DNA from 2 places in the Bradyrhizobium sp. HKCCYLRH2060 genome. Region 1 is predicted to be linked to the other one. Evidence: predicted binding sites of a transcription regulator. Region 1 holds the regulator's gene; the other holds the start of a gene.

The links. The regulator HrcA, encoded in region 1, represses chaperone genes, less so after heat shock. The targets are predictions, from matches to a motif close to GTTAGCACTCNCNNNNNGNGAGTGCTAAC.
Region 2: groES (co-chaperone GroES) is a predicted target of HrcA. The motif match lies at 2,729-2,757, and genes of this name have one in related genera.

Annotation. Positions count from the first base shown of each region.
Region 1 is NZ_JBNPUK010000001.1:514,268-529,639, forward strand. It holds gene ACQR10_RS02220 (hypothetical protein) at 1-355, shown strand, start outside; gene ACQR10_RS02225 (hypothetical protein) at 554-1,489, shown strand; gene grpE (nucleotide exchange factor GrpE) at 1,645-2,265, opposite strand; gene hrcA (heat-inducible transcriptional repressor HrcA) at 2,396-3,484, opposite strand; gene rph (ribonuclease PH) at 3,659-4,372, shown strand; gene rdgB (RdgB/HAM1 family non-canonical purine NTP pyrophosphatase) at 4,369-5,013, shown strand; gene hemW (radical SAM family heme chaperone HemW) at 5,000-6,157, shown strand; gene ACQR10_RS02255 (penicillin-binding protein activator) at 6,171-7,379, opposite strand; gene rsmI (16S rRNA (cytidine(1402)-2'-O)-methyltransferase) at 7,684-8,643, shown strand; gene ACQR10_RS02265 (YraN family protein) at 8,630-9,040, shown strand; gene gshB (glutathione synthase) at 9,074-10,015, shown strand; gene ACQR10_RS02275 (exodeoxyribonuclease III) at 10,131-10,946, shown strand; gene ACQR10_RS02280 (cyclic nucleotide-binding domain-containing protein) at 11,173-11,616, opposite strand; gene ACQR10_RS02285 (response regulator transcription factor) at 11,683-12,369, opposite strand; gene ACQR10_RS02290 (L,D-transpeptidase family protein) at 12,644-13,165, shown strand; gene ACQR10_RS02295 (2-keto-4-pentenoate hydratase) at 13,185-13,970, shown strand; gene ACQR10_RS02300 (YggS family pyridoxal phosphate-dependent enzyme) at 13,995-14,681, opposite strand; gene ACQR10_RS02305 (sensor domain-containing diguanylate cyclase) at 14,790-15,372, shown strand, end outside.
Region 2 is NZ_JBNPUK010000018.1:114,236-129,607, reverse strand. It holds gene ACQR10_RS28090 (hypothetical protein) at 1-428, opposite strand, end outside; gene groL (chaperonin GroEL) at 569-2,212, opposite strand; gene groES (co-chaperone GroES) at 2,334-2,630, opposite strand; gene ACQR10_RS28075 (hypothetical protein) at 2,962-3,468, shown strand; gene ACQR10_RS28070 (protein phosphatase CheZ) at 3,584-4,363, opposite strand; gene ACQR10_RS28065 (L,D-transpeptidase) at 4,671-5,462, shown strand; gene ACQR10_RS28060 (DUF2076 domain-containing protein) at 5,551-6,354, opposite strand; gene ACQR10_RS28055 (ChbG/HpnK family deacetylase) at 6,569-7,411, opposite strand; gene ACQR10_RS28050 (glycosyltransferase family 2 protein) at 7,408-8,451, opposite strand; gene hisG (ATP phosphoribosyltransferase) at 8,522-9,499, opposite strand; gene ACQR10_RS28040 (ATP phosphoribosyltransferase regulatory subunit) at 9,496-10,656, opposite strand; gene ACQR10_RS28035 (16S rRNA (uracil(1498)-N(3))-methyltransferase) at 10,777-11,529, opposite strand; gene ACQR10_RS28030 (hypothetical protein) at 11,737-12,171, shown strand; gene ACQR10_RS28025 (hypothetical protein) at 12,439-13,113, shown strand; gene ubiA (4-hydroxybenzoate octaprenyltransferase) at 13,110-14,042, shown strand; gene ACQR10_RS28015 (DUF6101 family protein) at 14,043-14,567, opposite strand; gene ACQR10_RS28010 (TldD/PmbA family protein) at 14,849-15,372, shown strand, end outside.

The DNA of each region.
Region 1 (15,372 bases):
GAGCATGCTGGTGCTCAGCGCGGCCGCGGTCATCGGCCACCCGATGGTGCGGACCCTCGGTGGCACCTGGATCTCGCGCCAGGAGGCGTTCTGGGTCCGGGAAATCGTCCGCCGATCGCAACAGGACGGAACCATCGATTCACAGACGGCGCAGCGGCTCGCGCCCTATGTGGAACGCGAACGCGCCGGGATCATCGCCGACTTCCGGAAGCAGCCGCCCGACGTCGTCCTGATCGACAATCAGAACAGCGACTGGGGCGATTGGGCGCGTTCCGACCCCGAGCTCAGGGCCCTGCTCGCGCCCTATGTGCTGGTACAGACCGTCGACGGCGTCGAAATCCTGAAGCGCGGCTAGCGCTGCACCATCCTGAATCCGCCTTTTGAGGCAAAATGTGCCCCGCCGGAGCGCGCCGACCGCCGCAGGCGATCAAAACCGCGCGCCCGGCCTGTTGCGGGGGGCGCAAAGCCGCTAAAAGCGTGCCCGCCGAAGACCACGCTGGCGAGGACCCCCGACCGCCTCGGCGCGCGGCCCCGGTCAACGAGGCAATGTTTGATGATGATCGTTCGACTCTTCACCGCGGCCACCCTGCTGATCTCGCTGCTGCACCCCGCATGGGCCACTGACGCCGTATTTCCGCCCGGCGTCCGCATCGGGCTCGCGCCGCTGGTCGGGCTCGCCAAGGCCAAGACGTTCTCCGGCTTCGAAACCGAGGACCAGAGCGTGAAGGTGCTGCTGACCGAACTGCCCGCCGCCGCCTATGGCGAGGTGAAGAACGCGTTTACCGCCAATCCCGCCGGGACAGGCAGCGTCAAGCCGGAGAGCATCGAGACCGCCGCCGGCACCGCCTACTATACCGTCGAGAACGGCCGCGATGGCAACACGCCGGTGCGGCGCTACTCGATGATCCTGCCCGGCAACGGCTTCTCCGGCTACGTGGCCGTGCAGATCCCGGAGACCGCGAGCCGGATCTACACCGACGATGCCGTGCGCCAGATGTTCGCCTCCGCCGTCGTCCGCAAGGACGTTCCGGTCGACGAGCAGCTCGCGATGATGCCGTTCAAGGTCACCGACCTCTCCGGGTTCAAGACCATCCGCACGCTCGGGCCGGGCGCCCTGATCCTCGCCGACGGCGAGGAGGACAAGGGATTCGAGGCCGCGCCCTTCGTGGTGATCGGGCTGGTGGCCGGCGTGGCCCCGGAGGCGGGCGACCGCGCGCGCGTGGCGCAGCAGGCGGCCACCACCATTCCGGGCGTCCGCGAAGCGCGCATCACGATGTCCGAGCCGATCCGCATCGACGGCCAGCCGGCCTATGAGACCCGGATCGACGCCACCAGCGGCAAGGACAATACGCCGGTGACGGTGGTGCAGTGGCTGCGCTTCGGCGGGCCGAACACGTTGCGGATCATCGGCAGCGCGCCGCGCGACCAGTGGTCGGCGGCCTTCCCGCGGTTCCGTGCCGTCCGCGACGGCATCCAGCCAAGAGGCTGAGACCAGCCCGGCATCGGACGGCGTGATCACGCCGGCTGCTCGCCGCGAGACGAACTACAAGGTCGCGCCGACAAACAAGAAGCCACGGGCATCGCTGCCCGTGGCTTCTTCGTTCGACAACAGGACGGCCGCAGAACGCGTGCCCGTGCTCGCCGTCAGGCGGCGCTGTTCGACTGATCGTTGCTCGCCGCGGGCGCCGCCTTGGCGCCGCCCTTGGACACGCCGACCAGGGCGGGGCGCAGCACGCGCTCGCCGATCATAAAGCCGGCCTGCACGACCTGCACCACCGTGCCGGACGGCACCGACGGATCCGGCACCTCGTACATCGCCTGCTGGAAATTGGGGTCGAACTTCTGTCCGGTCGGATCGAACTTCTTGACGCCGTTCTTCTCCAGCGTGTTGAGCAGCGAGCGCTCGGTGAGCTCGACGCCCTCGATCAGCGACTTCAGGCCCGCATCGGCATTGTCGCGCGTCTCCGCCGGCACGGCATCGAGCGCGCGCTGCAGATTGTCGGCGATGTCGAGCACGTCACGGGCGAAGCCGGTGATGCCGTACATGCGCGCATCGGCGACCTCGCGGGCGGTCCGCTTGCGCAGATTCTCCATCTCCGCCAGCGTGCGCAGCATCTTGTCGCGCGCGTCGGCCGCCTCCTTGGCAAGGGCCTCTGCCGAGCCGGCCTCGGGATCATCGGGCATGATGTAGGGCTTGGAGACGACGGGTTCGCTGGCCTGCGCCGGGTTTTCCGGATCATTCTTATGCAGGTCGGGATCGGTCATGGACAGACTCGCAAGTTCGGCTGACGGGTTTGGGGATATGGGGCGGGATATCGTGCTTTGAGCGTCGAAAATCAAGCGCAGCCTGACCGGCCCGCCGGAGACGCCGTCCGCGGATTAACCATCTCACGCATCAGCCACCCAGCAGCCGGCTGACCAGGCGCGCGGCATAATCGACCGTCGGAATCACCCGGGCATAGTTGAGCCGGGTCGGACCGATGACGCCGAGCACACCGACGATGCGGCCCGTGGCGTCGGAATAGGGCGACACGATCGTCGACGAGCCCGACAGCGAGAACAGCTTGTTCTCCGAGCCGATGAAGATGCGGACACCTTCCGCGCTCTCCGCGCGCCCGAGCAGATCGACGACGCCGCGCTTGGTTTCGAGATCGTCGAACAGCCGCCGGACACGCTCGAGATCTTCGAGCGCATGCAGGTCCTCGAGCAGGTTGGCGTGGCCGCGCACGATGAGCTGCCGCTCGTCGCTGTCGCCGCCGGACCAGCTCGCGACGCCGGCGGCGATCACCTTCTGCGTCAGCTGGTCGAGCTCGGCACGGTCGTGCGCCAGCGCGGTCTCAAGTTCGAGCCGCGCTTCCGCCAGCGTCCGCCCTCTGATCCGGGCGTTGAGGAAATTGGACGCCTCGGTCAATGCCGAGGACGGCACGCCCGGCGGCAGGGTCAGGACCCGGTTCTCGACCTGTCCTTCCTCGCCGACCAGAACGACGAGCGCGCGCTCGGGCTCGAGCCTGACGAACTCGATGTGCTTCAGCCGGGTGTTGGATTTGGCGGTCAGAACCACGGCGGCGGCACGGGTCAGACCCGACAGCCGGGTCAGCGCTTCATCCAGCGCCGCCTCGACCGATTGCGCCCGGCCGACGGCCGCGAGCTGGCTCTGGATCGACTGCCGCTCGGCCTCCGTCATGTCGCCGACCTGCATCAGGGCGTCGACGAAGAAGCGCAGGCCGGCTTCGGTTGGCAGCCGGCCGGCCGAGGTGTGCGGCGCGTAGATCAGGCCGAGCTGCTCGAGATCGGCCATGACGTTGCGCACAGAGGCCGGCGACAGCGGAACCGCGATCAGCCGCGAAATGTTGCGCGAGCCGACCGGCTCGCCGGTCGCCAGATAGCTTTCGACGATCTGCCGGAAGATCTCGCGCGAGCGCTCGTTCAGCTGCGCCAGACCGGCCGGCGGTGTCATCAGGTTGATCGGATCGTGGTGGGCCACCAGATGCACTCCTCCCAGCTGCCTATAATGTGTCCATGCGGCGGCTCGGTGGCAAGCCGGTCATGAGGAGGGGGCTCCGGGAGCGACGGACCCTTGATAAACCCTTGCCGCTGCCGGTCGCGGCTCCTACAAGGCCGTCAAACACCCTCTTTCGCCTCTTTCACGGAGAGAATCATGCGGCCGAGCCGCCGTGCACCGGATGAACTGCGGGCCGTGAGCCTGGAACGCGGCGTCGTCAAATACGCCGAGGGCTCGTGCCTGGTGAAGTTCGGCGACACCCATGTGCTGGTCACCGCCACGCTCGAGGACCGGCTGCCGCCCTGGCTCAAGGGCCAGGGACGCGGCTGGATCACCGCCGAATACGGCATGCTGCCACGCGCCACGCTGGAGCGAACCCGGCGCGAGGCCTCCGCCGGCAAGCAGACCGGCCGCACCGTCGAGATCCAGCGCCTGATCGGCCGCTCGCTGCGCACCGCGATCGACCTGGAAGCGCTCGGCGAGCGCCAGATCACGGTGGACTGCGACGTGCTGCAGGCCGATGGCGGCACGCGCACGGCGTCGATCACCGGCGCCTGGGTCGCGCTGGCCGACTGCATCAAGTGGATGAAGTCGCGCAACATGATCAAGACCGAGGTGCTGCGCGCCAACGTCGCCGCGATCTCCTGCGGCATCTACAACGGCACGCCGGTGCTCGATCTCGACTACGCTGAGGATTCCGAGGCGGAGACCGATGCCAATTTCGTCATGACCGGCGACGGCCGCATCATCGAGGTGCAGGGCACGGCGGAGAAGACGCCGTTCACGGAGGCCGAGTTCCTGGCGCTGATGGCGCTCGCCCGCAAGGGCGTCGCGCGGCTGGTCGACCTGCAGAAGATGGCGGTCGCGTGAACGGTCCGCACCGCAGGCTCACCGGTCGCATCGTCATCGCGACCCACAATCCCGGCAAGCTTGCCGAGATGCGCGAGCTGCTCGCCCCCCATGGCGTCGAGGCGGTGTCGGCCGGCGATCTCGGCCTGGGCGAGCCGGACGAGACCGGCGAGACCTTCCAGGCCAACGCCCGCATCAAGGCGGTCGCCGCGGCCGAGGCCGCGCAGCTTCCGGCCTTTGCCGACGATTCCGGCATCGTGGTTCACGCCCTCGACGGTGCGCCGGGGATCTATTCGGCGCGCTGGGCCGGACCGGACAAGGATTTCACCGGCGCGATGACGCGGATCGAGCGCCTGCTGCAGGAGCGCGGCGCCGCGGGTGCCGACCAGCGCGGCGCTCATTTCGTTTCGGCGCTGTGCGTGGCATGGCCGGACGGCCATGTCGAGGAGGTCGAGGCGCGGGTCGACGGCACGCTGGTCTGGCCGCCGCGCGGCACGGCCGGCTTCGGCTACGACCCGATGTTCCTGCCAGAAGGGCACGATCGCACGTTCGGCGAGATGACCAGCATCGAGAAGCACGGCCTGCCGCCGCTCGGCCTCGGCCTGTCGCACCGGGCGCGCGCCTTCGTGAAGCTCGCGGAGATCTGCCTTGACCAGCGCTGACAGCGAAGCGTTCGGCGTCTATGTGCACTGGCCGTTCTGCCTGTCGAAATGTCCGTATTGCGACTTCAACAGTCATGTCCGGCATGCCGCCATCGACCAGGACCGCTACGCCCGCGCCTTCGCGCAGGAGATCGCGACCACCGCCGCCCGCATCGGGCCGCGCACCGTCAGCTCGATCTTTCTCGGCGGGGGCACGCCGTCGCTGATGCAGCCGCAGACCGTCGGCGCGATCCTCGATGCGATCGGAAAGCACTGGCATGTCGCCGGTGACGTCGAGGTGTCGCTGGAAGCCAATCCGACCAGCGTCGAGGCGACGCGTTTTGCGGGCTATCGCGCCGCCGGCGTCAACCGCGTCTCGCTCGGCGTCCAGGCGATGGATGATGCGTCGCTCAAGATGCTGGGCCGCCTGCACACCGCCGAAGAGGCGATGAAGGCGGTCTCGATCGCGCGCCATGCGTTCGAGCGCTACTCGTTCGATCTGATCTATGCGCGGCCAGACCAGACGCCGGCGATGTGGACCGAGGAGCTGACGCGCGCGATCGGCGAGGCGGCCGAGCATTTGTCGCTGTATCAACTGACGATCGAGGAAGGCACGCCGTTCTTCGGCCTGCATGCCGCGGGCAAGCTCAAGACGCCGGATGAAGGCCTGGCGCGCATCTTGTACGACGTCACGCAGGAGATCTGCGGCCGTCACGGACTGCCAGCCTACGAAATCTCCAACCATGCCCGCCCGGGCGCGGAGTGCCGGCACAATCTGATCTATTGGCGCGGCCAGGAATACGCCGGCGTCGGTCCCGGCGCCCATGGCCGGCTCGACATCGGCGGCATCAGGCACGCCACAGCAACCGACAAGCGGCCCGAGGCCTGGCTGATGCGGGTCGAGTCGAACGGTCACGGTGTGATGACCGACGACGAGCTCAACCGCGAGGAGCGCGCCGACGAATTCCTGCTGATGGGACTGCGACTGGCCGAGGGCATCGACCCGCAGCGCTACGCGAGGATCTCCGGCCGCACGCTCGATCCGCGCCGCATCGCGCTGCTGCGCGAGGAGGGCGCCATCGCAGTCGATCCGGATGGACGGCTGCGCGTGACCCAGGACGGCTTTCCGGTGCTCGACGCGGTCGTCGCTGACCTCGCCGCCTGAGGAGCGCTGCGACTCACGTCGCGCTGAAGCTTTTCGGCGCGCCGGCGACCGCCTGTCCGCCACCCGAACCGACGCGCATCACCGCAAGCCCGCGCTCATTGGTGCCGTCGCTGCGGAACCGGAACAGGCCGTCGATGCCGGCGAAGCCGGAGGCATTGGTCAGGACATCGGGCGCGAAACGCTGGTTGCCCTGGGTGCGCGCCAGCGCGGCCACGAGCGCCACCGCATCATAGGCGAGGGTCGCGGTGCGTACGGGATCGCCGCCGAATCGCGTCCGGTAGCGTCCGGCGAAAGCGCGGAAGCCGGACGGATCCGGCGCGGCATAGAGGCCGCCCTGCAGGCTGGCGCTGGCATAGACGCGCGGATTGTCCCACAGCCCGGTGCCGAGCAGCTGGATGTTGCGCAGATTGGCGCCGGCAGCGGTCAGCGCATCGGCCGTCGCCGCGACCGATTCGCCGTCGTCGGCCAGCAGCAGCGCATCGGCGCCGCCGAGCGCCTGCGCCACCGTGCGCGCCGGCCCGGTGCGGTCGCCGGAATATTTCTCGAATGCCACGATGCGTCCGCCGCGGCGGCTGACCGCAGTCTTGAACGCCCCCTCGACGACGGTGCCATAGGCATTGTCGGGCAGCAGCGCCGCGAACGAGCGTTTGCCGACGCTGGCGGAATATTCGACGATGCGGCTCGCATCGGACTCCGGCAGGAAGCTGAGCAGATAGACGCCGCGCCCCGCCACGCTCGAATCCGTCGAGAAGGCGATGACCGAGATGTTGCGCGTGCGCGCCACCTGGGCCGTCGCCGGCACCGAGCCGGCGAACAGCGGGCCGAGGATGATCTCGGCGCCTTCGTCGCAGGCCTGTTGCGCGCCCTGCTGCGCGCCTTGCGGGCTGCCGGCGTCATCCTTGATCAGGAGCTGGATGTTGGGGTTCTGAAACTCGGCCAGCGCCATCTCGGCCGCGTTCTTCATCGATTGCGCGGCGACGCCGGCATTGCCCGACGCCGACAGCGGCAGAATCAGCCCGACCTTGACCTGGCCGTTGCCGGCCACCGCCGGCTGCTGCGGCGGTCCGGCCGGCGCCGTCGGCTGCTCGAACGGGTTGAAGCCCTGCTGCACGTTGGAGCACGCCGACAGCAGCGGCGCGCCGACGATCAGGCCCAGCGCCGTTCGCCGGGCGACCCCATGGGGTCCCGGACCGAGAGAGTTGGGATGACGCGGGCCCACCATGGCATCTCTTCGTTCGGCCGAGACCGGCCAGAAGTTCCCCAAACGCACGTCCGCAAGGCCGTGCCGATTCACTCATATTGTCGACGAATAGTTAAGCAAAACAAAAGGCTGTCAGCGCCACACCGCCGATCAATTCGACGTTTTGCACGGCCTATCCCCTGCTCGTCCACACCCCCATCGATGTGCCGTTTCGGACTTGAATCGGCGATGAATGGCGACGCGGCGATGCCGATCCCGGAACTTCAAATCGCCGCGCGGCTGTTCCCCTGTGGCAATCCCGCGGCAGGCCCTTTAAATTACCTCGATGGGCGCGAAGGCAATCCCCAAGACGTCGCCGGACGACGGCAAATCTTCCACCACGCCGACCTATCTGGTGGCGGGGCAGATCGTTGCCGCGCCCAAGGCGCGGCCTGGATTGCACTTGGTGGCGACGCCGATCGGCAATCTCGGCGACATCACACTGCGCGCGCTGGAAACCCTGGCCGGCGCCGATCTCATCTTGTGCGAGGACACGCGAATCACGCGGCGCCTGACCGAGCGCTACGGCCTCAGCGCGGAACTCGCAGCCTATCATGAGCACAATGCCGAAGCCGTCAGGCCCAGGATTCTGCAGCGCCTCGCCGAAGGCACGGCCATCGCGCTGGTGTCCGACGCCGGCACGCCGCTGATCTCCGATCCCGGCTACAAGCTGGTGCGCGAGGCGTGCGAGGCCGGGCATGACGTCACAGCGCTGCCGGGCCCGTCCGCCGTGCTCGCGGCGCTCAGCGTCGCGGCGCTGCCGACCGACCGCTTCTTCTTCGAGGGTTTCCTGCCGGCCAGGCAGCAGGCGCGGCGCGCGCGGCTGGCCGAGCTCGCGCGCATCGACGCGACGCTGGTGCTGTTCGAGGCCGGCAGCCGGGTTCAGGAGACGCTGGCCGATCTCGCCGAGGCCATGGCGGGACGCCAGGCCGCGATCTGCCGCGAGCTCACCAAGCTGCACGAGGAGGTGCTGCGCGGCGCCATCGGCGATCTCGCTGCAGCGGCTGGCGATCTCGAAACCCGCGGCGAGTTCGTGCTGGTGATCGGTCCGCCGCCACGCGGTGCCGGCGTGTTGACAGCGGATGCCCTCGACGCCGTGCTGAAGGATCTGCTGCAACGATCGAGCGTCAAGGATGCCGTCATGCATGCGGTCGAGCTCTCCGGCCGGCCGCGCCGCGAAGTCTATGCGCGCGCGCTCGAGCTGGCGAAGGACGCGCGGTCAGGGTCGGCCGATGGCGAAGACTGAGCGCGCGTCCGCCGACAAGCCGGCCAAGACGGCGGCGCCGGAGCGCGTCGCCGCCTTTCGCACCGGACTATCGGCGGAGACCCGCGCGGCAGCGCTGCTGATCGCCAAGGGCTATCGCATCCTCGCCAAGCGCTTCCGCACGCCGCATGGCGAGATCGACATCATCGCGCGCAAGCGCGGCCTCGTGGCGTTCGTCGAGGTCAAGGCGCGCGCCTCGCTCGACGATGCCGCCTATGCGGTGACGCCGCGCCAGCAGCAGCGCATCATCAATGCCGCGCAGGCGTGGCTGATGGCGCATCCCGACCATGCCGAATTGGAGCTGCGCTTCGACGCGATTCTGGTTGCGCCGCGCAGCCTGCCGCGCCATCTGGTAGCGGCGTTCGACGCCAGCACCTGACATGAACTGATTGCAGAGAGCAGGGACCTGCCCATGAAACTGAACGTCGCCGTCCAGATGGACCCCATCGCGCGCATCAACATCCGCGGCGACTCCACCTTCGCGATGCTCCTCGAAGCGCAGAGGCGCGGCCATGGCCTGTGCTATTACACGCCGGACAAGCTGTCGCTGCGCGGCGAGGAGCTGTATGCGCCGGTGCAGGCGCTGACGGTGCGCGACCAGGTCGGCGACCACTTCACGCTCGGCGAACCGAAGCCGACCGCGCTGACCTCGTTCGACGTCGTGCTCCTGCGCCAGGACCCGCCGTTCGATCTCGCCTACATCACCTCGACGCATTTCCTCGAGCGCATCCATCCGAAGACGCTGGTGGTCAATGATCCCGCGAGCGTGCGCAACGCGCCGGAAAAGCTGTTCGTGATGAACTTCCCGCAACTGATGCCGCCGACTTTGATTTCGCGCGACCTCGACGAGATCAACGCCTTCCGCGATCAGCACGGCGCCGTGGTGATGAAGCCGCTGCATGGCCATGGCGGCGCGGCGGTGTTCCGCGTGATGCCGCAGGACATGAATTTCGGCTCGCTGTTCGACATGTTCTCGGTGACGTTCAAGGAACCCTGGGTGATCCAGCGCTTCCTCCCCGAGGTGAAGCATGGCGACAAGCGCATCATCCTGGTCGACGGCGAGTTCGCCGGCGCCGTCAACCGCGTGCCGGCGACCGACGATCTGCGCTCCAACATGGTGCGCGGCGGCGCCGCGCAGGCCACCGATCTCAGCGCCCGCGAGCGCGAGATCTGCGATACGCTGGGTCCGGAGTTGCGCGCGCGCGGGCTATTGCTGGTCGGCATCGACGTGATCGACGGCAACCTCACCGAGATCAACGTGACCTCGCCGACCGGCATCCGGGCGATCTCGCGGCTCGGCGGACCCGACATCGCGGCCCGCGTATGGGACGTCATCGAGAGCAAACGGCGCTGATCAAGCGCCGTCCCACTTCGCTGGGGATAAGGCCAACCAACGCGATCAGTCCGATGCGTCAGAGGCGAGGCGGAATCGCTGACATCGGCGCAATTCATGCTATGACGCCATTCTCATGCGTCTCGTCCTGACCACCTGGAACATCAACTCGGTGCGCCTGCGCATCGACCTCGTCGCCAAGCTCATCAAGCAGGTCAGGCCCGATGTCCTGTGCCTGCAGGAGACCAAGTGCATCGACGACGCTTTCCCGCTGAAGCGCTTCAAGCGGCTCGGCTATGAGCACGTCGCACTGAACGGGCAGAAGGGCTATCACGGCGTCGCCGTGATCTCGAAATGGCCGTTCGAGGAGACCAACGTCCGCACCTTCTGCGACAAGGTGGACTCGCGCCACATCACCGTGGCATTCGGCGAGAAGGCGCAGCTCGCGCAGCCGCTGGTGCTGCATAATTTCTATGTGCCGGCCGGCGGCGACATTCCCGATCCCGCGCTCAATCCCAAATTCGAGCACAAGCTGCAATTCCTCGACGAACTGAAGGCGTGCGAGCCGCTGCATCCGCGCGGCGACGACCGGCATATCCTGGTCGGCGACCTCAACGTCGCGCCGCATGAGCACGACGTCTGGTCGCACAAGCAGCTCCTGAAGGTGGTGTCGCACACGCCGATCGAATGCGAGAAGCTGCTGGCGGCGCAGACCCATGGCGAATGGGTCGACGTCGCCCGCGAACGCATCCCGATGTCGGAGAAGGTCTACACGTGGTGGAGCTACCGCGCCGCCGACTGGACCGTGGGTGATCGCGGCCGAAGGCTCGACCACATCTGGGTGTCACGCGCCTTGAAGGACCGGGTCAGCGACTTCAGGATCCTGCGCGACGCCCGCAGCTGGGAGCGGCCGTCGGATCACGTGCCGGTCACGGTGACGCTGGACGTTTGACGGCGCGACCAGACAGACCCGTCAGTGCCGAGTTTGTCATTCGCCTGTCCCCACATCGTCATGCCCGGGCTTGTCCCGGGCATCCACGCCGTTCTTAGCACGCCGGACGACGTGGATGGCCGGGACGAGCCCGGCCATGACGGCGGGGAAGGAGCCAAACTCAAGCGAGACGATCGTGCTGCATCGGCAAGAGGTCCGCGTAGACCTCGGGCGGCCGCCAGCCCCGTCACGACGTCAGCTTGGCCCCGGCCGCCATGATGTCGTTGGCGATTCGGCTGGCGCGGTGGGCGAACTCGTCGCGCAGCCGGCGCGCAGCCTTGGCGTCGCTCTCGAGCACACGCTGAAACAGGCTGCGCGAGATCCGCACCACGGTCGAATATTCCAGGGCCGTCGCGGTCGCCGGACGCCGCATCTCGACCAGCAGCGCCAGCTCGCCGATCAGCATGGTCGGCGTCGCGACGATCTCGGCACCGACCTCGTCGCTGATGCGCAATGACCCGCGCTGGACGACATAGCCGCAATCGGCCGTGTCGCCCTCGCGGAACAGGGTCTCGCCGCTCTGGATGTTACGCTGCTCGGAGCCGATGGCGATCATGCGAAGTGAGTCGCTTCCCAGCAGGCGCAATGTTGGGACGCGCTCCAATAGCGCAATATCGTCTTCGATCGACATCAAGGGCCCGGGGAAGGCTGAATGGAACCAATATCATAAATGGCGAAACCGCCATCCCCGAACCTATCACGGTACCAACTTGTAGCCACCGGCCTCCGTCACCAGAATCTCCGGATTCGCGGCATCTTTCTCGATCTTCTGACGCAGACGGTAAATGTGCGTTTCCAAGGTGTGGGTGGTGACGCCGGAATTGTAGCCCCACACCTCCTGGAGCAGGGTCTCGCGCGACACCGGCTGCTGGCCGGCGCGATACAGGAAGCGCAGGATCGCCGTTTCCTTCTCGGTCAGGCGCACCTTGCGGGCGTTGGCGCCGGTCAGCATCTTCGAGCCCGGCCGGAAGCTGTAGGGGCCGACCGAGAACACCGCGTCCTCGCTGGCCTCGTGCTGGCGAAGCTGGGCCCGGATGCGGGCCAGCAGCACGGCGAAGCGGAACGGCTTGGCGACATAGTCATTGGCGCCGGATTCGAGCCCGAGAATCGTATCGGAATCGGTATCGTGCCCGGTCAGCATGATGATCGGCGCCTTGAAGCCGCCCTTGCGCAGGGACCGCACCACTTCGCGGCCATCGGTGTCGGGCAGGCCGACGTCCATCAGAACCAGGTCGGGTGAATTGGCCTTTGCGGCGGTGGCGCCTTTGGCGCCGGTATCGACGGCCTGGGCTTCGAACTCGTCATGCAGCGAGAGCTGCTCCATCAGGGCATCGCGCAGATCGGTGTCGTCATCCACGATCAGGATCTTGCGGGCATTGGCCATTGTACAATCCTCTAGGTGGCGCCGGCGGGATCGGATGGGTGGCGCCGTCAACGGTGGGCAAACAGGCTCATCAGCCCTGTTCCGTCTTGAAGTAGGGGGCTGTTACCGATTCACAAGCGCCCGGGACTCTACTCCAGAATTGAGCAGGGATTGAGATGATTGTCCTGTTCGACCCTCGCGGCGGACCATTTGCCGACATTAAGGCAATTACCGGGCAATCCGTGGCAATGAAAAGGCACGTTGTTTCATGTCGTTATCGAAGGTGAAGCCTGGCATGCCAGCATCGCGAATCTCGATTCGCGCCAAAGCCGGGTCGCGGCAGCGCGGCTGGCTCCATGTCTGGGGCCATGTCATCCCGGTGGCGCTCGGCCGCGGCGGCGTCCTGGCCAACAAGCGCGAGGGCGATGGTGGCACCCCCCGGGGGACCTTCCGGCCCCGGCAGCTGTGGTGGCGGGCCGATCGTCATCCGCGTCCGCGGACCTTTCTTCCGATCCGAGGGATCGGTCCGGAGGACGCCTGGTGCGAGGACCCGGCCGACCGGCACTACAATCGGGCGATCCGGCTACGCGGCGACCGGCCCGGGGACCGGCTGGCGCGCCAGGACCATCTCTACGACTTCATCATCGAGATCGATCACAACACGCGACCGCGGATCGCGGGCCGCGGCAGCGCCGTGTTCCTGCATCTGGCGCGGCCGAATTTCGGCCCGACCGCAGGCTGCGTGGCCATGACCCGACCGGCGATGCTGCGTCTGTTGCAAAGGATCGGCCCGCGCACCAGGATCGTCATCCAATAATGGAAGGAAGGACGACGTCATGCGCGCACCGGATCAGCCAGCCAGCGCCTCGGGCATCCTGCGCCAGCATTGGAGCGAAGGCCGGAAGCTGGCGGCGCTGCCGCCGGAGCTGCGTCCACGCGACCGCGCAGAGGGCTATGCGATCCAGGCCGAGCTCGAGCGCCACTCGCCCAAGCCGCTATTTGGCTGGAAGATTGCGGCGACCAGCGAGGCCGGCCAGCGCCATATCAATGTCGCCGGTCCGATGGCCGGGCGAATCCTGGCCGAAACGGTGCTGCCGGTCGGCGGCACCGCGTCGATGGCCGGCAACGCGATGCGGGTCGCCGAGCCGGAATTCGCCTTCCGCCTCGGACGCGATCTGCCGCCCCGGCCGACACCCTATAATGTCGCGGAGGTGCTGGCCGCGGTCGACACGCTGCACCCCGCGATCGAAATTCCCGATTCGCGGTTCGCCGACTTCGTCAGTGCCGGCGAGGCGCAACTGATCGCCGACAATGCCTGCGCGCATCTGTTCGTGCTGGGCGAGGCCAGCACCGCCGACTGGCGCAGCCGCGACCTGATCGCGGAGCGGCCGCGGATCACGCTGCGTGGCGAGACCTTCATCGGCCACGGCCGCAACGTGCTCGGTGATCCCCTGATCGCGCTGGCCTGGCTGGTCAACGAGCTCAGCGCGCTCGGCGTGCCCGCGCGAGCAGGGCAGGTGATCACGACCGGCACCTGTCATCCGCCGCTGCCGATCGACAGCGACGACCACATGGAGGCCGATTTCGGCGATCTGGGGCAGGTATCGGTGCGGTTCGAGTAGGGACCTGCCGCGACCGCGCCCTCTTCAGCGATGCCCGAAGATCGCCGAGCCGACACGGACATGTGTGGCGCCAAACTGGATGGCGATGGCGAAATCGGCGCTCATGCCCATCGACAGATGCGCGAGGCCGTTGCGGGCGGCGATCTTGGCGGTCAGCGCGAAATGCGGCCCGGGTGCTTCGTCGACCGGCGGAATGCACATCAGCCCTGAAATCGTGAGCCCGTAATCCGTGCGGCAGGCGGCGATGAAGGCGTCGGCGTCGCCGGGCGCGATGCCCGCCTTCTGCGGCTCCTCGCCGGTGTTGATCTGGATGAACAGTTGCGGATGCCGGCCCTGGGCGGAAATCTCCTTGGCAAGCGCCACGCACAGGCTCGGCCGGTCCACCGAATGGATGGCGTCGAACAGCGCCACCGCCTCCTTGGCCTTGTTGGATTGCAGCGGCCCGATCAGGTGCAGCGCGAGTCCCGGATGCGCGGCCATCAGCGGCGGCCATTTGGCTTTGGCTTCCTGAACGCGATTTTCACCGAACACGCGCTGTCCGGCCGCGATCACCGGCTCGATCGCGTCGGCATCGAAGGTCTTCGACACAGCGATCAGCGTGACCGAGCCGCGATCACGTTTGGCGTCGCGGCAGGCCCGCAGAATCTCCTGCTCGACGGCGGCGAGCGCGGACGGCGAGGACGAGGTTGAGGCGTTCGATTCATCAGGCACGATGGCGTCCGTCGGTAGATTACGGGTTTGGCTGCAATTTTACGCAGTTCGAGAAAAGGTTCTTGAGCCCTTCTCCTTACCCTCCACGGCCGGGGGTAGGGGGAAGAAATGCCAAGCATCCGGTTCAATCGCAATAGAGTGAAGCTGAACCGGCTGATGGGGATCCGCGCCCGGCTGGCGCTGCTCGCCCTGATCCTGGTGGCGCCGCTGATGCTGGAACGTGCGCGCTCGCTGGAAGGCGCCAGGACAAGGCAGATCGCGCTCGCATCGGAGGAATTCTCCAGCCTCGCCCGGCAGAGCGCCGACATGCAGCGCGAGGTCATCATGTCGGTGGAGACGGTGCTGAAATCGACCGCCTATGTCCGGGCGTCGAGCACCGGCGTGAGCCGCAGCTGCGACATGATGCGCGCCAGCCTGCCGGCGACCCTGCCGTGGATCCGCACCCTGATGATCGCCGGCCGCGACGGCCGCATCCAGTGTTCGACCAACAACCAATATGTCGGGCTCGATTTCAGCGACCGGCCATATTTCCGTGGCGCCCAGGAATCACGTGATTTCGTGTTCAGCGACTACCTGCTGTCGAAACCGTCGCACGTGCCGATCGTCATGGCCGCCTATCCGGTCGGCGCCATCACCGGCGAGCCGGACGCGGTGATGCTGGCGAGCGTGAACCTGGAATGGATGTCCAAGA
Region 2 (15,372 bases), on a different contig from region 1:
CTGACGTCGGAGTTGTCGGTCGACGCCACCTCGGTGACGCTCTTGCCGATCGTGATCTGGCCGCGGAACTCGAACGTGTCGCCGGTCGGCTTGCGGTTCAGCTTCACCGTGACCGGCTCCTTGGCGCCGTTGCTCTGGGTCGCGCCGGTCAAGGTCTGGCCGTTGACCGTGAGGCTGACCACGAAGCGGTCCTTGCGATCCGAATTCTTTGCGACGGGATAGCAGACGTCGAGCGTTGCGGCGGTGACGGTCTTGCCCTGGCGCGTCTCCTTCAGGATCACGTCGGCATTGCCGTCCATCAGACCGTCGATCGCGGTGAAATACCGCGTCTCGTTGGCGGGGGCCTTGGTCCCGCTCTTGCTCTGGGCCCAACCGAGTTCCGGCGCGGCCGCTACAATCACGGCCAGCGCAAGCAAAATCGCGCGCATCTGAAAATCCTTGTGGGGGCAGAATCGGCCTTAAGCTGTAGCGCCGATTTGCGGTCGCTGCACCCCCGGCGCGGACACTCGGCCAAAAAGAAGGCCGCCCGGAGGCGGCCTTCCTGAATGTGAGATGTCGAAAACAGGGCTCAGAAGCCCATGCCGCCCATGCCACCCATGCCGCCGCCGGCCGGCATCGCGGGAGCCGCATCCTTCGGCAGCTCGGCGACCATGGCCTCGGTGGTGACCAGGAGACCGGCGACCGACGAGGCGTCCTGCAGCGCGGTGCGGACCACCTTGGCCGGGTCGATGATGCCCTTGGCAACCATATCGACATAGTCCTCGGTCTGCGCGTCGAAGCCGAAGGTCTCGGACTTCTCGTCCAGGATCTTGCCGACCACGATCGAGCCTTCGACGCCGGCGTTCTCGGAGATCTGGCGAATCGGAGCCTCGAGCGCCTTCAGCACGATGTTGATGCCGGCCTGGACGTCCGAGTTGGCGTTAGTGATGCGGCCGACCGCCTTCTTGGCGCGCAGCAGCGCCACGCCGCCGCCGGGGACGATGCCTTCCTGCACCGCAGCGCGGGTCGCGTTGAGGGCGTCCTCGACGCGGTCCTTCTTCTCCTTGACCTCGATCTCGGTCGCGCCGCCGACGCGGATCACCGCGACGCCGCCCGCGAGCTTGGCGAGACGCTCCTGCAGCTTCTCACGGTCGTAGTCCGAGGTGGTCTCCTCGATCTGCGCCTTGATCTGGCCGACGCGTGCCTCGATATCGGCCTTCTTGCCGGCACCGTTGACGATCGTGGTGTTCTCCTTGTCGATCACGACCTTCTTGGCGCGGCCGAGCATCTTCACCGTGACGTTCTCGAGCTTCATGCCGAGATCTTCCGAGATCAGCTGACCGCCGGTCAGGATCGCGATGTCCTCGAGCATGGCCTTGCGGCGGTCACCGAAGCCCGGCGCCTTGACGGCCGCGACCTTGAGGCCGCCGCGCAGGCGGTTGACGACCAGCGTGGCGAGCGCCTCGCCCTCGACGTCCTCGGCGATGATCAGGAGCGGACGGCCCGACTGCACCACGGCTTCGAGCACCGGCAGCATGGCCTGCAGGCCCGACAGCTTCTTCTCGTGCAGCAGCACGTAGACGTCGTCGAGCTCGGCGGTCATCTTCTCGGCATTGGTGACGAAGTAGGGCGAGAGATAGCCGCGGTCGAACTTCATGCCTTCGACGATGTCCACCTCGGTGTCGAGCGACTTGTTCTCCTCGACCGTGATGACGCCCTCGTTGCCGACCTTCTGCATCGCCTGGGCGATCATCTTGCCGATCGCGGCGTCGCCATTGGCGGAGATGGTGCCGACCTGGGCGACCTCGGAGGACGCAGCGACCGGCTTGGCGCGCTTCTCGATGTCCTTGATCACGGCGGCCACCGCGATGTCGATGCCGCGCTTGAGGTCCATCGGGTTCATGCCGGCGGCAACGGCCTTGGCGCCCTCGCGCACGATGGCCTGGGCCAGCACGGTCGCGGTGGTGGTGCCGTCACCGGCGGTGTCGTTGGTCTTGGAGGCGACCTCGCGCAGCATCTGCGCGCCCATGTTCTCGAACTTGTCCTCCAGCTCGATCTCCTTGGCGACGGTGACGCCGTCCTTGGTGATGCGCGGAGCGCCGAAGCTCTTCTCGATGACGACATTGCGGCCCTTCGGGCCGAGCGTCACCTTGACGGCGTTGGCGAGAATGTCGACGCCGCGCAGCATGCGGTCGCGTGCGTCGCCGGCGAATTTGACGTCCTTGGCTGCCATTTCAAAATTCTCCTGGAGTAGACCTCGACGGCGAGGGGCGTGATCGCCCGTCTGTCGCTGGAACGAGGTTGCAGAGCATTTTCGCCCGGGGCGGCTGATCGCCGCCCCCGACAGGTCGGGATCAGGCGACGACGCCCATGATGTCGGACTCCTTCATGATCAGGAGCTCCTCGCCGTCCAGCTTGACCTCGGTGCCGGACCACTTGCCGAACAGCACGCGGTCGCCGACCTTGACGTCGATCGGGATCAGCTTGCCGCTCTCGTCGCGGCCGCCGGGGCCGACGGCGACGACTTCGCCCTGCGAGGGCTTTTCCTTGGCGCTGTCGGGAATGATGATGCCGCCCTTGGTCTTCTCTTCGGCGTCGATGCGCTTAACCACGACGCGGTCGTGCAGGGGACGAAACTTCGATTTGGCCATGACGGATCCCTTTTGGGGTGCTTGGATAAGTGTTGCTGTCGGAGGAAATCTGAATGCGACCACATTTGACGCCCACTTGGCGCCAACTGGCTCGCAGCCTTAGCAATCGCGCCCTCCGAGTGCTAAAGACCGCTCGGGGAAATATGGCTTGCGGCTGTTCCTGTCAAGCAACGGCCAGCCGTTAAGCCGTTCTTGAGGCTGTTAGGGGGATGTTGTCCGGGGCCAGACATGTTAGTGGAGCGGCGTCGTCATCCGACGTCATTGCTCTGACGAGCGTTTTGCGCTTGGTTGCCGGACGGGGCAGCCACGATTCTGTTCCTAAGGGGATGCCATGACGAGTTCACGGTGCGCGCGGCCGGTTGCCAATCTCGCGATCGCGTCGGCGCTCACGATGCTTCTGGGAGCGTGCACGGGCTTCAGCCTGTCGCCGTCGCCCCCCATGCAGACCGAGGCGCCGGTCGAGCCCGAGGTTCCGGCGACGATCCGCCCCGAGGATCTCGTGGGCAAATGGGGCCTCGCCGCCTACAACAATCCGAATGACCGCGCGCGCACCGAGAAGATGGCTCTGGCGCAGTGCAAACAGCCTTACGTCATCGGGGCAGGCACGTCCGGCGGTGTCGTGATGCATCTGGCCGACCAGGCGACTCCCCAGGAACTGCGCCTGAAGGGGTCGGCCAGCGGCAAGAACTACATCGGCCCGGCCGGACCGCCCGGCGGCGAGCAGGACCGCGAGGTCGTCTCCTTCGACGGCCGTGTGCTGATCACCCGCTTCGTCGACAAGGATGCGGCGACCCGTTACCAGACGATGGTCTACGTCCGCTGCGGGCCGCGCGCCTGAGATCCGGGCGAACGTCCCTGCAAAGGTCGAGAGTCGAACGTAAAACGCCGGCGACAGCGCCGGCGTTCTGTATGGTGACGTTGCCTGGAGCGGTCGCTGGGACTGGCCGACGAGGTCAGTTGAACATCGCGTCGATGTCGTCCTGCGAGGCGTGGCCGACCTCGCCCGCCGCCTTCGGGCCGTTCAGCAGCCGGGCATCGCCCTCGCGGGTGTCGACGATCGGCGGCACATGCGCCTTGATGGCGTCGACGCCGCCCCAGATGTCCATCATCACCACGATGTGGTGCTCGATGAACTTCATCGTGGTCATGACCTTGTTGATGCGCTGGCCGGTCAGGTCCTGGAAGTTGCAGGCCTCGAAGATCGAGACCACGCGCTCCTGGATCTCTTCGCTCAGGATCTTCTGCTGGTCGGCCGAGTCCACCTTGGACAGCGCGCTGGCGGCCTGGTCGATCGCCTCCGCGGCTTCGAGGATCTGCTGCGTCGCCTGCTCGGTGCCGCCGACGACCGCGCCGAGCTCGCCGTTGACCTTGGCCATCTCCTCGCCGTTGAAGCTCTTGGCATGGAGGGTCGCGATCTCGCCCTTGGTGCGGTTGATCGCGTCGTGGATCAGGTCGAGCTCGACCTTGAGCTTTTCGCACTGCTCGATCTGGGCACGATAGGTCTCGAGCAGCGCGCGCGCCTCGGCGACCTCGCGTGCGGCGGACTCTTCGATGGCGGCGTTGGCCGTATTGTTGCCGCCGCTGCGGATCGCATTGGCCATCTGGGAGCGGATCGCGCGGAGCTCGTCCATGATTTCCTTGTGGTTGGGGCCGATCTCGCCGCCAACGAATTCAGGCTCCGGCATATGGCCGACGATTGCTTCTTCGATACGGAAACGCTTGCGAACAGCCATGATAGTATCCCTGACCTTTTGCTCGGATCAGTTCTACGCAGAGGCTATTTAACATCGCGTTCACGCCAGGAACCGCCGTCGCGCGACGCCGGCGTGCATCGTGCGTCAACTATTAACCATGCTCCGCCGGCCTTCACGCAAAATAAACGCTAGCTACCAAAACCGCCAACCGGTGCAGCGATGGTGAATCCCGGCGCCTCCCGCGTTTACCAAAGCGATCGGGTTTTGCTCTTTATTGACGATACGCGGCGGCGTTGCCGCCTCGCGCGACGAACGGTCTCCAGACGAAACAGTACAGAGTACGTCGATGTTCAAATCATTCTCCACAGCGCTGCTGGCCGGCGCATGCGCATTCTATTCAGGTCTTGATCGGGCGGCGGCCCAGGGGTTTCAGCAGCCGACCGTGATCTACAGCGGGCCGCCGCAGCAGTCCGCGCCGGTGCGCACCGCCTATGTCGAACGCTCGCGCATGGGTGGCGGCTTCATCGAATTCCTGTTCGGGGATCCGCAAGGCGGCCGCGGCGCGCCTCCGCCGGGACAGCCGATGTATCAGCAGCAGCCGTCCTATTACGAGCCGCAGCAGCTGGCGCCTGGCATGGTCCCGCAGCAGGGAGTACCGGACGAGGAGGCCTATGAGCAGACGCAGCGGCCGCTCGATCCGAAATACGAGAAACAGATCGTTGACTATGACGGCAAAGAACGGCCGGGTACGATCGTGATCGATACGCCGAACAAGTTCCTCTATCTGGTCCAGGGCGAGGGCAGGGCGCTGCGCTATGGCATCGGCGTCGGCCGGCCCGGCTTCACCTGGTCCGGCGTGAAGACGATCTCGGCCAAGCGTGAATGGCCGGACTGGACGCCGCCGCCGGAAATGCTCGCGCGCCGGCCCGACCTGCCGCGGCACATGGAGGGCGGACCGCAGAACCCGCTCGGCGCACGCGCGATGTATCTCGGCTCGTCGCTGTATCGGATCCACGGCTCGAACGAGCCATGGACAATCGGCACCAACGTCTCGTCAGGCTGTATCCGGATGCGCAACGAGGATGTCATCGACCTCTATGGGCGCGTGAACGTCGGTGCCCGGGTCATCGTGCTCTGACGACCGCCGCTGCACGACATCCGCAACTGAAAAAAGGCCGCCCGTGGGGCGGCCTTTCGCATTCTGCAGTTGCTGCAAACCGCGTGCATCAGGCGTAGTCGCTGCCACCGTCGTCGTCGCCATAGCCGTCATCGGCATCGAAATCGGCCGCGTCGTTGTCATTGCCGCTGTCGTCATAGTTCGCCTGGTCGAACAGGCCGGCGCGGCCGCCGTCGCCGCCCGAGCGGCCGATGTCGTCGAGACCGGCGTCGTGCGCCAGCGAGCCGCCGGACTGGTCGCCGCTCCACGGGCTGGCACCACCGCCGCGCTCCTCGATGATCGTGGTGTCACCGAACGCCTGATGCTGTCCGCCGCCCATCATCGAGCGGATGCCGCCGAGCAGCAGCGAGCCGCCGACCATGCCGGCCGCAGCGGCGGCCGCGGTGCCGAGGAACGAGCCGCCTCCACCGCCGAACATGCCGCCGCGCGGCTGGCCGAAGCCGCCCTGATCGTAAGGGCCTTGCTGACCGGGATAGCCGGGCTGGCCCTGGTAGCCCGGGGGCATCGCCTGGCCGCTGTTCCAGACCGGCCGGCTTGGCGACGGCGGCGGCACGTTGGGGACCGAACCGCGGCTGCTCGCGCCGAAGATGCTGTCGCGCATCGAATCGAGGAAGCCGCCCGACGGGGCCTGCTGCGGGGCCTGGGCGTGCTGCAGCTCCTCGATGCGGGCATTGGCGCGCTTCAAGGCTTCGTCCTGCACCAGTACCGTCTGCACCAGCGCGTAGACGGCATTGGGAGCCCGCTGCAGCGCCTGGGCGATGGCGGCGGCGGCCTCCGGATCACGCGGAGCACTCTCCAACTTGGCAAGCCGGTCGAACAGATCGTCGATGAGTTGGCGTTCTTGCGGTGTCATGTCGTTCTCCTGCCGCTTGCCTTGTTCCGGCGAAGCGCGGCCAAGATTTAGGGGGACTTTGTGGCCCGGCCAGCCGGGGCGCGGATTAAATTTCGGTATGCGACACAGCGTCTCTCGGGCTTGCGCAGCGCTTCGGACCTCCATGCTGCCTTCGGCTCAGGAGGAGGAACGCTGCCGAGCGGCTTTTTGTTCGTCGCAGGCCCGCAAGATCCGTTCAGGCCAGCGTCATCCGGCGGCGGTCGAGCAGCGCTGGAAAATGCTCGCCGGCGAGATAGGCGTGCTCGTGCTCGCGCTGGACGGTCAAAGGATCGAGCTCGATCAGGACGTCGTCGACGAAGCCGGGATGGCACATCACCAGCCCGTCCTCCGGCAGCTCGTCCAGAAAGCCGTCCATCAACGTGGCGAAATCCGAGGTCTTGCTGAAATCATAGGCGCCGGCGAAAGCGGGATTGAAAGCGATCTCGGCCCGCTTGGCATGACGGCGGAATTGCGCGCTCAGGACGTCCAGCAGCAGCGCCTTCGGTGCCGTCAGCCGCTGCATCAGCGGCACGTTCCGCCCGCCCTGACGCACCCAGGCCGCTGGCGCGGCTTCCTTGACCGCGGCGAGGAAGCCCTCGCGCACCTGCGGATAGAGCTGGGCATGCTGATGGCCGTCGACGAAATCCGGGGCGCGGCCGAACAGCTCGCCGAACGCCGCAAGCTGGACCAGCACCTCGGCGCGGATCAGCTCGGGATCGAGCCGGCGGGACATTCCGGCGCGCAGCAGCTTGGGAAAGGGCAGGAACATGCCGCCTTCCGACGGGCGGAAGTGCATGGTGAGGGGGCGGAACGGCGCGGTCAGCGTGACGTGCAGGCCGATGGCGCAACGCGGGCTGTCGGACGCGACCCTGGTCAGCTCCGCAACCTCGTCGCGCCCGATCGCGGCGCCCACCGTCATCACCGAGGTGGCGTTCAGCCGGCCGCGCGCGATCAGGTCCCGGATGGCGCTGTTGACCCCGGGGCTGATGCCATAGTCGTCGGCGCACAGCCAGATGCGCCGGTGCGGCGTCGCGCTCATTCGGCGGCGTTCCTCTCGGCGCCGTCGCTCCGTGCATCGAGCGCTGCACGCTTCTCGCTGTGCTCGGCGACGAAGTAGATCGGACGCGCCTTCAGCTCGGACAGGATCTTGCCGATATACTCGCCCATGATGCCGATCATGATCAGTTGCACGCCGCCGATCGTCATCAGGCCGACCATCAGCGAGGGATAGCCCGGCACCGATTTGCCGCTGACGACGGTCTCCCAGAGGATGGAGAGCCCGAACAGGAAGGCCGCAGAGGCCAGCAGGATTCCGAGCAGGCTGGCGAAGCGCAGCGGGGCGACCGAGAACGAGGTCAGCCCTTCAATCGACAGGCCGAGCAGGCTCGTCAGGTTGAAGGTCGTCACGCCGTGGGCGCGCGCCGCGGGCTCATAGTCGACGCGGATTTGGCGGAAGCCGATCCAGCTCGCGAGGCCCTTGAAGAAGCGGTTGCGTTCAGGGAGCTGCCGCAGCGCGGCCACCGCGCGCGGCGACAGCAGGCGGAAGTCGCCGGCATCCTCCGGAATCTTCTGCCGCGCCCCCCAGTTGATGAGCGCGTAGAAGCCGTGAACGGCGACCCGGCGCAGGAACGGCTCGTTGTCGCGATGCGCCTTGGCGGTATAGACGACGTCGTAGCCGTCCTTGATCCAGTGCGTGACGAGTTGCTCGATCAGGGCCGGCGGATGCTGGCCGTCGCCGTCCATGAACATCACCGCGCCGCGCCGGGCATGATCGAGGCCGGCCATCAGCGCGGCCTCCTTGCCGAAATTGCGCGACAGCGACACGACCTGCACATCGAGCGCATCGGCCTGCAGCGTGCGGGCAATCGCGAGCGTGTTGTCGCGGCTGCCATCGTCGACATAGACGAGCTCACAGGCGAGACCGAAGCGCTGACGCAGGGTGCGTGCAAGATTGTTCAGCCGCTCGTGCAGCGCCGTCAGTCCCGCGCCCTCGTTATAGACGGGGATAACGATCGACAGTCCCTGCGACGCGGCGTCGGCCGCGGTCGTGGTCAGGTCGGACACGTCAGTTCCCAGCATCGCTCAGAGTCCTCGTTCTCCTACCAACATATGGTAGTCGCGCTCACCTGTCGCTACGATGAACGGCGATTTATGATCGCAGGAAGGCCTCGAGGCGGGCAAACAGCGGATTCTCGCGGTCGAGCACGTAGTCCAGCGAGGCGACCGAGACGGTCTCGGCGCCATGTGCGCGCAGAAAGCTGCCGAGCGCGTAGATCTGCGCCGGCGGGCAGTGCAGGGTCAGCATGCCGGACGAGGTCGGGCCGCCGAACGGCGCCACCACGCCGAAGCGGTTGTGCGCTTCGGTCAGCATTGCTGCGTCGCACCCTTTGAAGCGGGTGCGGACCTCGCGGTATTTGCTGGCGCGGGCGCGGGCATGGATGTGGTCGAGAATGATCCGGGCGCTCTCGCGCGGACCCTCCGACCAGTCGGCGTCGCGCGAGGCGACGAGATTGGCCTGGCTGCGCAGGATCACGCCGTCGTCGAGCACCTTCAGCCCGTTGGCCACCAGCGTCGAGCCGGTGCTGGTGATGTCGACGATCAGCTCGGCGGTGCCGACCGCGGGCGCGCCCTCGGTGGCGCCGGCGCTCTCGACGATGCGGTAATCGACGATGCCGTGGGCCGCGAAGAAGCTGCGCGTCAGGTTGATGTACTTGGTGGCGACGCGCATGCGGCGATTGTGCTGGGCGCGAAAACCGGTGGTGACGTCGTCGAGATCGGCCATGGTGCGGACGTCGATCCAGGCCTGCGGCACCGCGACGACGACGTTGGCGCCGCCGAAGCCGAGCGTGTCGATCAGCAGCACGCGCTTGTCGGCATCGGTGATGCTCTCGCGCACGAGATCCTCGCCGGTGACGCCGAGATGCACGGTCCCGCGCGCCAGTTGCGAGGCGATCTCACTCGCAGAGAGATAGGCGATCTCGACATTGTCGAGACCTGCGATGGTGCCGCGATAGTCGCGCGCGCCGCCGGGCTTGGACAGGTTCAGCCCGGCCCGTCCGAAGAAGGCTTCGGCATTCTCCTGCAGACGTCCCTTGGAGGGAACGGCGAGGACGAGGGGGCCGCTCATGATGCTCTCCCGCGCGCGGCCTTGCCCGCGGCGCTGCTCTGGGCCAGCCGCTCGATCCAGATCGAGAAGCCGACGGCCGGAATCGACGAGGCGGCGCCGAGCTGGCTCAGCAGGCCGTCATAACGGCCGCCGGCGACCAGCGGCTCGTCGCCATTGCCTGGGTGGTGCAGCTCGAACTCGAAGCCGGTGTAGTAGTCGAGGCCGCGGCCGAACGAGGTGGCGAAGCGCACCTTGGCGATGTCGATGCCGCGCTGGGCCATGAAGCCGGCGCGCGCCTCCAGCGCATCGATCGCCGCCGAGATGTCGAGCCTGGCATCGGCGGCGAGGGCGCGAAGCTGCTCGACGGCCTCGGTCGGGCTGCCGCTGATGGCGAGGAAGCGCTTGATACGGTCCAGCGCGTCACGTGGCAGCGCGCCGCTCTTCAGGGTGGACTGCTCGAGGAAGCGGTCGGCGATCTCCGCCACCGTGCGGCCGCCGACGGCGGTGGCGCCGGCAATCGACATCAGGTCGGTGACCAGGGCGAGCGCCGCCTTGCGGTCGGAGCCGGCCAGAGCGGCGAGCACGCCCTCATACTCGTTGCGCGGCGCCACCGAGGCGATCGCCAGCCGCTCGAGGTCCTGCGCCAGGGTGCGCTTGCGGTTGAAGTCCTTGATCAGCCGCCGCCGCCAGACCGGATAGAGGTCGAGCGCGTCGATGAGGGCCGTGAACAGCGCGACGTCGCCGGTGCGGATCTCCACCGCGGCAAGGCCGGCAGTGGCGGTCGCCTCGATCGCCAGCGCCAGCATCTCGGCATCGGCGGCGGGCCGGTCCTGGCGGCCGAACGATTCGATGCCGGCCTGCAGGAACTCGCTCGGGCGGCCCTCGCGGTAACGGAATACTGGACCGAGATAGCTGAAGCCGGCCGGCTGCCCGGCGCGGGCCGAGGCGAGGTAGTCCCGGGCGACGGGAATGGTCAGGTCGGGGCGCAGGCAGAGCTCTTCGCCGGCGGCGTCGCCGGTCAGGTAGAGGCTCTTGCGGATGTCCTCCCCGGACAGGTCCAGGAACGGCTCGGCCGGCTGCAGGATCGCCGGCTCGGCCCGCTGATAGCCGGCCTGGGCGAAGGATTGCAGCAGCGTGTCCGCCCACGCGGCGGGTCCGGTCGGAGCGGGTCCGGTCATGGCGATTCGAGTTCCAAAGTGGATTGGGCGCCCGCTGGGAGCGGCGGCTGCCCCTTAGCATGGCCGTTTGACGGTTTCGACTGCGAATGGCCCCGGCGCGCCACAATTGGCCGGAAGACCTTAACCGCGGGCTCCGGTCCAGTCCCCGAGGGTGGCCTGGATCACGGCGAGGGCGGCAACGCCGGCCGTATCCGCGCGCAGGATGCGCGGACCCAGCGCCAGCCTGAGCACGCGCGGCTGGCGCAGCAGCAGCGTCCGTTCATCCTCGGCAAAACCGCCCTCCGGTCCGATCAGCAGGTCGATGCCGGCCGCAGCCTTGGTTCCGCGCAGCGCCTGCAGCGGATCGGCCAGCTCGGCCGCCTCATCGCAGAACACCAGCAGCCGCTCGGGTCGCCGCTGCGCGAGGAAGCGCTCCAGCGGCACCGGGTCCCTGACCTCGGCGAGGCTGAGGATGCCGCATTGCTCGGCGGCCTCGATCACGTTGGCGCGCATGCGCTCGCCATTCACGCGCGACACCTGGGTGTGCCGGGTGATGACCGGCTCCAGGCGCGCGGCGCCCATCTCGACCGCCTTCTGCACCATGTAGTCCAGCCTCGCGTGCTTGAGCGGCGCGAAGACATAGGCGATGTCCGGCAGGTGATCCTGCGGCCGGCTCTGCTGCTGGATCGTCAGGGCGTCCGCGCGCTTGCGGCCCTCGATCACGGCCCGCCATTCGCCGTCGCGGCCGTTGAAGACCAGCACGTGATCGCCGGCGCCGAGGCGCAGGACGTTGCCGAGATAATTGCCCTGGTTGCGGTCGAGCGCGACCGAGCCGCCCTCCTGCAGGGGGGCGTCGACGAACAGGCGCGGGGCGGTGAAGTCGTATGCGGGCATGGAGCGAAGCGATGGCTATGACGGACGTTGCTTACCGGACCCCGCGCCGGCCGCAAAGCAGGCGGAGCCGTCACGGGGTGTTGTCTCAGGTACTGGCGATGGCGCCTTTCGGCCGTGCTGTCGACAGATTTTACCGCTTCGATCCCGCGGGTCGTCCCTTGGGACGGACATCCGACGATTCCGTGAGCCTCGATGCGGAGAACGGCCTTGATCTTGAGACATTCGACTTCGGCGCTTGCGATCTGGGCGCTTGCCGCGACCATCGCCGTGATGGTCGCTGCGCCGTCCCGGGCCGACGACAAGGCGGTCGCCGCGCCGCCGCAGCGGGCGGCGCCCGCGGTTCAGGGCGGCGCCGGCGTGGCTGGCTTTCGCCCGCCCGAAACCTGTCTGAAGGAGTTCACCCCGCTGCGGGACGAGACCGCGCGCCGGGCCAAGCTGCTCAAGGCGGCGACCGAGCGGCGCTTTGCGCCCGGCGAGGCCTGTCAGCTGGTGCATGACTACGAGCTCGCCCAGACCAAGATGATCGACTACGCCGTCGCGCATGCCTCGCTCTGCGGGATCCCGGCCAAGATCACCGATCAGTTGAAGGCGAATCACGAAAACACCCTGACCGTGATGCGCAAGGTGTGCACGGCGACGTGATCCTTCGCGGCGGGCAGGTCGCCGCCCGCCGCCGACTGGCTATTCCGTTCATCGGGCGTGCAGGGCGCAGACCGAACCCGATGCCCGGGCCTGACGTCCGTGGACGGGATTGCATGCCGGTCTGGAACCCGGCTGCGTCCCTCCGCCGCGGATGTGATCAAATCCGCGGTTGTGCTGGACGGACGAGAATCGTAAAAGCCCCGAATCGGATCGTGCTTTCATCCGGAAGTGTTGAGGATTCTTGGTCTTACCGGAGAACCAGCCTTGATCGTCCGCCAGTCTTTCATGCCGCTCGCCATTGCCGCCCTGGTGCTCTCCACAGGGCAGGTCGTCGCGCAGAGCTCGTTTCCCGCGCCGATGCCCGGCCAGGCCCAGACCAGCAACTCGCCGTTTCCGCCCATCAACGGCGCGGCGCCAATGCGGGCTGCGGCTCCGTCGAGCCCGTTTCCGAGCCCCGGCGGCTCCGCGTTCGGTGGCGGCGGCGGTGGCTTTGCGCCTCCGCCGATGGGGGCTGCGCCGCAGGGCGGTCCGCCCGAAAGCTGCATGAAGGAGTTTCTGCCGCTGCGCGAGGAAGCCGAGCGTCGCGGCAAGCTGATCAAGGCGGCGAGCGACCGCAAGGCCTCGCCCGACGAGGCCTGCAAGCTGATCGCGAATTTCGGCAAGGCCGAAGTCAAGATGATCAAATATGTCGAGGCGCATTCGGCGAGCTGCGGCATTCCCCAGCAGATCGCCGACCAGCTGAAGGCCGGTCACAAGAACACCGACGCGCTGGAAAAGAAGGTCTGTGCCGTGGCGGCGCAGATGCAGTCGGGGGCTGGAAGGCCCGCGGCTCCGAGCCTCAGCGACGTGCTGGGCTCGTCGGCCGCGCTGCCTGAAGCCAACGCGACGAAGAAGGGCGGTTCCGCCTTCGACACCATGACCGGCAACGTCCTCACCCGATGAGCACCACCGCCGTCCGCGTTGCTGACGCGACCGGCAACTGGGTCGACACGCTGGCGCCGGTGTGGAGCCGGCCTTACCTGCGGCTCGCCCGCTTCGATCGCCCGATCGGATCGTGGCTGCTGCTGATGCCGTGCTGGTGGTCGGCCGCCCTCGCGGCCGGGATCGGCGGGAATCTGTCCATGCTGCCGGCGTGGATCGCGCTCTATTTCGTCGGCGCGTTCGTCATGCGCGGCGCCGGCTGCACCTGGAACGACATCACCGACCGCGATCTCGACGCCAAGGTGGAGCGCACCCGTTCGCGCCCGATTCCCGCCGGCCAGGTCGGCGTGAAGCAGGCGCTCGCCTTCCTGGTGGTCCAGGCCCTGATCGGCTTGGCGGTGCTGCTGCAATTCAACCGGTTCGCGATCGCCACCGGCATCGCCTCGCTGCTGATCGTTGCGATCTATCCGTTCATGAAGCGCGTCACCTGGTGGCCGCAGGTCGTGCTGGGTCTCGCCTTCTCGTGGGGAGCGCTGATGGGATTTGCGGTCGCGTTCGGCCGCATCGATGCAACCGCGCTGCTGCTCTACGCCGGGTCGATCGCGTGGGTGATCGCCTATGACACGATCTACGCGCATCAGGACGCCGAGGATGACGCGCTGATCGGCATCAAGTCGACCGCGCGCCTGTTTGCCGAGCGCACGCATCTGGCGCTGGTCATCTTCTACGGTCTGGCCGTCATGCTGATTGGCGCCGCGTTCGCGACGGCCCACGTGCATGTCGCGGCGTGGCTCGGGCTCGCGGGCTTTGCCGCCCATCTCGGCTGGCAGATCCGGCGTCTGGATATCGCCGATCCGGCGCTGTGCCTGCGCATCTTCAAATCGAACCGCGATGCCGGACTGCTGCTGTTCGCCGGACTGCTGGTCGACGCCGTGCTGCGTGCAAGCTGATCAGTTGCGCGCGATGATCTCGCGCTCGCCGCGATGGATCGAGGCGGGATTGAGCTGATAGCCGACACGGCGTCGCATCAGGAAGCGCGGGCGGCGCGAGCGGATCGCGTTGCGGCGGCGGCGGCGCGGCGTGGCCTCGCGGCGCGTGTCCTGCAACTGGGGCAGCGCGAACGTCTCGCTCCACATCGCCCACGCAGCAACGATCTCGGTCTGGTCGTCGCTGACGCAGAGCGGGATGGTCAGGGAAGGGTCGCGGTGGACGAGCACCAGCATCACCTGCGTGGCGTCGATGTCGCGCACGCCGATGCCGAGGAAGTCGCTGACGCGGAGGTTCAGGGCCATGCGCATGCCGCTGACGGCACGACGCAGGACCACGCGCTCCCGGTGCAGTTCGATCTGCCGGATCCCGCCATCGGCACGGGTATCGTGCGCGCTGTACGAGACGGGCAGGGAAAGAGGGTCGAGCCGCAGGACGCGGCCCGACCCAGCGGAATTGCTTCCGCCTGTTGCTGTTTGACGCCTCACGGCTTGGTCTCCCCGCCGGGATTATGCTCCCGGTCGATGCGTGTGACCTTGCCACGCAGATCGCCCGTATCGGCTTAACAAGCCTGGTTAATCAGATCTCACGCATGATCCTCTTACCGTCATGATTGACAAGCGCTTGCCCCGCATGATTGACGAGATCTTGCCGATTTGCCGACAATCCGATGTGCCGTCTGCCGTCCTGCTTGAAGTCGGCGTGAACAGGCCACATTTCGTTTGGATTGAGCCGTCTTCGCCCACCTGACATCGATCGGATCGTGTTCGTGACCTCTTCCCCAGCCTCATCGTCGACCTCCGCCCAATCAGATCTGCTCGACCAGTCCGCCCTGCGAACGCTCGCCGAGCGGCTGGTGGAAGCCGCGAGGAAGGCCGGCGCCGATGCCGCCGACGCCATCGCGGTGCGCGGCATCTCGCTAGGCGTCGAGGTCCGTGACGGCCGTGTCGAGGAATCCGAGCGCTCCGAGGGCGACGATGTCGGCCTGCGCGTGCTGGTCGGCAAGCGCCAGGCCGTGGTGTCGACCAACGATGTCAGCGGCGACGGTGTCGCGCGGCTGGCCGAGCGGGCGGTGGCGATGGCGCGGGTGGCGCCCGACGATCAATATGTCGGCCTCGCCGATCCCGCGCTGCTGGCGCGCGACATTCCCGAACTCGATCTGCTCGATCCGCAGATTCCCTCGACCGCAGAGCTGGAGCGCCGTGCCCAGGAGGCGGAGGCCGCCGCGCTCGGCGTGAAGGGCGTGACGAAGTCCGGTGGTGCGTCCGCCTCGACCGGCATCGGCGGCATGGT